DNA from 2 places in the Paenibacillus sp. NPDC055715 genome. Region 2 is predicted to be linked to the other one. Evidence: predicted binding sites of a transcription regulator. Region 2 holds the regulator's gene; the other holds the start of a gene.
What was found. The regulator CtsR, encoded in region 2, represses protease genes until heat stress. The targets are predictions, from matches to a motif close to ATGGTCAATAAAGGTCAAACA.

Region 1: a site for CtsR is predicted at 1,364-1,384, ahead of clpP (ATP-dependent Clp endopeptidase proteolytic subunit ClpP). Genes of this name have one in related genera too.

Annotation. Positions count from the first base shown of each region.
Region 1 is NZ_JBSHGA010000013.1:63,231-66,652, reverse strand. It holds gene ACWGOO_RS18650 (PdaC/SigV domain-containing protein) at 1-565, shown strand, start outside; gene clpP (ATP-dependent Clp endopeptidase proteolytic subunit ClpP) at 655-1,251, opposite strand; tRNA gene ACWGOO_RS18640 (tRNA-Arg) at 1,463-1,537, opposite strand; gene ACWGOO_RS18635 (sugar-binding transcriptional regulator) at 1,808-2,857, shown strand; gene gap (type I glyceraldehyde-3-phosphate dehydrogenase) at 2,932-3,422, shown strand, end outside.
Region 2 is NZ_JBSHGA010000020.1:404-3,825, forward strand. It holds gene ACWGOO_RS20905 (GNAT family N-acetyltransferase) at 1-1,053, shown strand, start outside; gene ACWGOO_RS20910 (CtsR family transcriptional regulator) at 1,623-2,087, shown strand; gene ACWGOO_RS20915 (UvrB/UvrC motif-containing protein) at 2,158-2,682, shown strand; gene ACWGOO_RS20920 (protein arginine kinase) at 2,713-3,422, shown strand, end outside.

The DNA of each region.
Region 1 (3,422 bases), on a different contig from region 2:
ATACCCACAAATCAGTGGTAGTCAGTTGGAAACCGAAGCTCAGCAGGCGATTAACGGTGTGCTTAAAAAGTATGCGGAAGAGGTGCTGGCAGCAGGTAAAAAGCAAGTGGCTGAGGGAGACGCTACGGCGCAAAGACCGTATGAGTTTGGCAATGATTTTGCAATTGCCTATAACAAGGATGGTATTCTGAGTGTAATTATGCAGGATTACTCGTATACAGGTGGTGCACATGGCATGACTGCCCGTAAAGGATACACATTCTCGCTGTCCGATGGCAAACTGCTTCAATTGTCTGACGTACTGAAAGCAAATCCCAATTACAAACAATTTCTCAATAACGACCTGAAGAAAAAAATTAATGGTTCAATGGTGAATGAAGGCGGCTTTGGTAACTTCCAGGGTATTTCCGCTAATCCGAATTTCTATGTAACGAATAGCAGTGTGACGATTGTATTTGATTTATATGATTATGGGCCTTATGCGTATGGCATTCCTGAGTTCACTTATTCGTTTGCTCAATTGTTGCCTCAAGGCGGCAAGCCTTTTGCGGGGAAGAATGAATAGTAGAAATTAAAAAAAGCTGCCTACCGGATAAGATCATCCGGGGCAGCCTTTTTGGTTTACCAGCTATTCAGAGGCCATAAGTCGTTCTCTTATACACCTTCTGGAGAGGAGCTAGTTAGCACTTTATCAATAATACCGTATTCCTTGGCATCATCAGCGGACATGAAATAGTCACGATCTGTGTCTTTTTCAATGCGTTCCAGTGGTTGGCCTGTGCGATCTGCGAGAATGCGGTTCAATTTGTCGCGCATTTTCAGAATGCGGCGGGCGCGGATTTCAATATCCGTTGCTTGACCTTGTGCGCCACCCAGCGGTTGGTGAATCATAATCTCGCTGTTTGGCAAAGCAAAACGTTTGCCCTTGGCACCTGCGTTCAGCAAGAACGCACCCATAGAAGCCGCCATACCTACACAAATCGTAGACACGTCAGGTTTAATGTATTGCATCGTATCGAAAATGGCCATACCGGCTGTGATCGAACCGCCAGGGCTGTTAACATACAAGTGAATGTCTTTTTCAGGATCTTCGGCAGCCAAAAACAGCATTTGCGCAATAATAGAGTTGGCTACTACGTCATTGACGTCCGAGCCCAACAAAATAATGCGATCCTTCAACAGTCTGGAATAAATGTCATAGGCGCGTTCGCCGCGGTTACTTTGTTCTACTACCATAGGAACATAGCTCACGTCAAAAAACCTCCCTTTAATATCGTTAATGGATTTGGTGGACATGCCGATTACACGTCCCTATTTTATAAACTGTTACCGTATTAACCACATAATAAACAATTTCAAACAAAAAGTCAAAGAAAGTCAAACTAATGGTCAAAAAAAAAGAGCCCTCTGCGCTCTTCTTGGTTAAAACAGTATATAGAAGCATTTAAACATTCATTTAAAATGGCGCGCCCGCGAGGAATCGAACCTCGATCTCAGGCTCCGGAGGCCTACGTCATATCCGTTGGACCACGGGCGCACAGTGAATCAATACAATTAACAAGCTGATTTATAAGCTAAGTTGGAAACAAAGATGATTATATGATATACAGCAGTGAATTGCAAGCTTTTATTAAATGCGCATATTCAGACAAAAGGTTGAGAAATATAGTTCAGATAGACTTGCATGTGAAGTAAATATTGGGTAAGATATACGTGGGACTTAAAAAGTTTACATGGGACGTTTTAAGACCAGTTATTGATATAGTAAGTTAGAAACAGAACTTAGAAGTGTGCGGGAGTGGAAAGCATGCGAAAGATATTGGAAATACAGAAGCAGCTTCTGCCCGACCTTTTGGATGTTTTGAAAAAAAGGTACACGATCCTGCATCAGATTATGCTGTCCGATATCATTGGACGCAGAACGCTGGCGGCTTCACTGAACATGACCGAGCGCGTGTTGCGCGCCGAAACCGATCTTCTTAAAGCCCAAGGACTGATTGAGATTGAGAGTGTGGGTATGAAGGTGAGCAAAGCAGGACTGGATCTGCTGGAACAGCTTGAGCCGATTGCGAAAAACTTGTTCGGCCTGTCCCAATTGGAGGAACAGATCCGCCAAGCCTATGGTTTGAGGAAGGTGGTTGTCGTTCCAGGGGATTCGGATGCTTCTCCTTTAAAGAAGCAGGAGCTGGGCCGTGCTGGGGCAAAAGCGCTGTTGAGTGTTATGGACGACGAGGATGTGGTCGCCGTAACAGGTGGCACGACGATTGCGGACGTGGCGAACCAACTGACACTACCTGCTAATGGCCCACTTAAGGGCGGATGGTTCGTGCCGGCACGCGGGGGGTTGGGAGAAAGCATGGAAATGCAGGCCAACACAATTGCTTCCACAATGGCTCGCAAGGTCGGTTCACAATACCGTCTGCTCCATGTACCAGATTTGCTCAGCAATCATGCTTACAATTCCCTGCTTGATGATACGAATATTCAGGATATTTTGAGCCTGATTCGAGAGAGTCGGATCATCATTCACGGGATAGGTGACGCCATAACGATGGCACGAAGACGCAAGCTTGACCCCGAAACCTTTGCCCAGATCAGTAGCGAGGGCGCGGTTGCCGAATCGTTTGGCTATTATTTTAACGAAGACGGCGCCGTTGTTCACAGAATGCTAACGCTTGGACTCCGTTTGGAGGATATCGGGCGTACTGAGACGGTTCTAGGTGTAGCTGGGGGTAAAAGTAAGGCGGCCGCTATTCATGCAGTACTACGTTTCGGGCAGGAAGATATTCTTGTCACCGACGAAGGCGCTGCTACTGAAATTGTAAGCCATTATTTGAGTGGTAAAAAGGATCTATGAATTGTGTTGTCTTGACGGGCCTTCGGGTCTGTCTTGAATATATAAACTAAAAGAAATTTGGGAGGAACTCACTTATGACAGTTAAAGTTGGTATTAATGGTTTCGGACGTATTGGACGCCTTGCTTTCCGCCGGATTCAAAATGTGGAAGGCATTGAAGTAGTAGCAATCAATGACTTGACAGATTCCAAAATGCTGGCACATCTGTTGAAATATGATACAACACAAGGTACTTTTCAAGGAGAAGTAGAAGTACACGATGGCTTCTTCAAAGTTAACGGTAAAGAAGTTAAGGTTTTGGCTAACCGTAACCCTGAAGAACTGCCTTGGGGAGACCTGGGCGTAGATATCGTTCTGGAATGCACAGGTTTCTTCACAACTAAAGAAGCTGCTGAGAAACATTTGAAAGGCGGCGCTAAAAAAGTTGTTATCTCCGCTCCAGCTACTGGCGACATGAAGACTGTCGTTTACAATGTAAACCATGAAATTCTGGACGGTACTGAAACTGTAATCTCCGGTGCTTCTTGCACAACGAACTGCCTGGCTCCTATGGCTAAAACACTGCA
Region 2 (3,422 bases):
ATATTCGACGGAAATGACTTGAATGCGAAGCTGACTTTGCTACCGTTACAGGTATACATACAGGGTCGGATTTTTGACATGGGGGGCATTGCTGGTGTGGCAACGTGGCCGGAAAAGCGGCGCGGCGGTCTGGTTTCACGCCTTTTGACACATATACTTGCAGAGATGAAGACCGCGGGACAGAGCCTTTCTTTTCTACATCCTTTCTCCTTTTCCTTCTATCGTAAATTTGGATGGGAAACGTATATTGAATACAAAAAGTATATTATTTCGATCGATAAATTCCCTGCTAAGCTTAAAACCGAAGGTACAGTCAAACGGGATGTAAAAGATATTTCTGAGCTGAACCAAGTATATCAAGCATATGCTTCGCGTTATAATGGTACGCTGGTACGAGATAAGGAATGGTGGCAAGAGCGGACATTAAATAAGAACTACCGGACCGCAGTGTATTACTCTGAAGCAGGCGATCCTCAGGGATATGCACTCTACAAAATTGAAGATAAGCAGCTGAATTGCGACGAACTGGTATATATTAATGAGACGGCACGGCGGGCGTTGTGGACGTATTTTGCAAATCATGATTCGATGATAACCCAGGGTAAATTCATTTACATTCCGGCCGATGACAATCTGCCATTTCTGCTAGATAATCCGCGAATTCAGCAGGAAACAGTGCCTTATTTTATGGGCCGTATTGTAGATGCAGCTGCTTTTGTGGAGAAATATCCTTTTGAGGCACTTGGAGAGGAAACACGTTTGACCTTACATCTGACAGATCATTATGCTCCATGGAATGAAGGAATATGGACATTGACGGTCAACGCGGAAGGGCAAGGACATTTGGACAGAGTGGATTCAAGCAGTTCTTCCGAGGACGGTGTAGAAGCTGACTTGAGTGTGGGAATCCAGTCGCTGACCACCCTGATGCTTGGCTATCAGCGGCCTAATGATCTGTATAAGTGGAGTCGTATTACAGGGCAAGGTGAGTCTGTGTCTGCATTAGAACGTGTAATACCGGTAAAACAAACATTTTTGCTGGATTTTTTCTAATTGTAATGCTCTTAAATGTTCTTGAGTCTTCATTCTTTAGGGAGTCTGGCCTAAATAACTTGCATAAGGTGTGGCTGATTTTAACGGCATTTTTTCAGAACTCTTTCCGTAAAGGGAAGAGTTTTTCTTATACTTGTATAAAACATAATTAGATTGCGAAAAATGATATTGACCTCTTGGCAAAAATATATTTTGTGCTATAATGTGGATATAGTCAAAGAAAGTCAAAGTCAATGAAGCCTATTGCGCTTCTTTAGATTGGTGTGAATACGCTGAGCTTTTGGTCGTTATGATACATTGACACCAACACAGCATGAAAAGACAGACCTGATCTGTAGATAAACGTTCACTGTAATCTCATGAGCATGAGGGAAGGTGTATGATTTATTACGAATAAAGGTCACATTAGAAACTAAACGGGATGTTTTTAAGTGAGGTAAGAGGGCGAATTGCCCCGATACAGGCTTAGATTCGTGACTTTACCGTTCGGTTAAGTTCAATATACGGCGGACTCTGTGGAGCGTGAAATGTACTGAATATTTGCGTTTCCGTTAGTGGAGGATGATGAAATGCGCAATGTTTCCGATATTATTGAACAATATTTGAAGAGCATATTGCTGGAAAGTCCCAAAGGTTTAGTGGAAATTCAGCGCAATGATTTGGCTGATCGCTTTTCCTGCGTGCCGTCGCAAATTAATTATGTAATCAGTACCCGTTTTACGCTGGAAAAAGGCTATGTGGTGGAAAGTAAACGCGGTGGTGGGGGTTACATTCGCATTCAGCGAATTCAACTGCCTGCACAGCATGCGATCCATACGCATCTCCATCAAAGCATTGGAGAGGAAATTAGCCAATCGGCAGCGGAAGGATTAATTTATCAGCTGGAAGAAGCACACTTTTTAAGCAAAAGGGAAGCTAGTTTAATGAAGGCCGCTTTATCAAGGGACACATTATTGCTGAAACTTCCCTATCGTGACCAGCTACGGGCAAGGCTGCTTAAGGCTATGCTGATTTCGTTGCTGGTGGCCAGATAGCGTGTGACTCAAGATTAACGGTTTGGATGTAGGGATTTGTAAAAATCCTGACGCTGAAGGAGGTGCTTTTATGCTGTGCCAAGAATGTAATAAACGGCCGGCAACTTTGCATTTCACCAAAATTGTGAATGGCGAAAAGACAGAGTTTCATATTTGTGAGACGTGTGCGAAGGAAAAAGGGGAGATGCTCCCTGGAACACCTAACGGATTTTCGATTCATAGCTTGTTGTCGGGGATGTTGGATTTTGACTCCAGCACAAAGAGCCAGTCTCCAGGCCACAGTGGTCCGCAAAACCTGCAATGCAAGGAGTGTGGCATGACCTATGCACAGTTTAGTAAGCTGGGACGTTTTGGGTGCCCGTTGTGCTATCAATATTTTGACAGCCGTCTGGACCCTTTGTTCAAGCGTGTGCACGGCGGTACGAGCCATGTTGGCAAGGTTCCGGTTCGCACGGGAGGCCGATTGAAGGTCAAACGGCAAATTGACGATTTGAAAAAAGAGATGCAACAGCATATTGTACAGGAAGAATTCGAATTAGCCGCTGAGCTTAGGGATCAAATCAGAAAGCTTGAAAAAGAAATGACTGAAGAGTAAAGTTTTGTGAAGAGTAGGAGGGGATGCGTAATGCCCAATATCCGGTTTACGGAAAAGCCGCTAAGTGATTGGATGTGTGGTGAAGCTGCGGATTCGGAGATTGTCATTAGCAGCCGGGTGAGAATTGCGCGTAACTTGCAACATCTGCCTTTTCCCATGCTTGCTACCAACCAGCAGTCGGAAGAAGCACTTCAACGCTTGACGGATATCCTTCAATATGATGATTTAGGAAGCTTTGCTACCTTTCATACCCTGAAAATATCCGAGTTGGATGAGATCGACAAGCAGGTGCTGGTTGAGAAGCATTTGATTAGCCCTAATTTGGCGAACGAATCTCGTAACGGTGCTGTTTTGATTAGCGACGATGAATCGGTTAGTGTTATGATAAACGAAGAGGATCATCTACGGATACAATGCTTATATCCGGGATGTCAGGTTAGAGAAGCTTGGGAACGTGCTATGGTTATTGATGATGCATTTGAGGCACATGTCGATTATGCTTTTGATGATCTTAGAGGCTTTCTGACCAGTTGTCCGACGAATGTCGGCACAGGGATGAGAGCTTCGGTGATGATGCATCTGCCCGCATTGGTCATGACTCATCAGATTAACCGCATTTTGTCCGCTGTTTCACAGGTAGGTCTTACCGTTCGCGGTATTTATGGTGAGGGCAGCGAAGCGGTCGGCAATCTGTTTCAGGTATCCAATCAGATTACACTAGGACAGACCGAAGCGGAAAT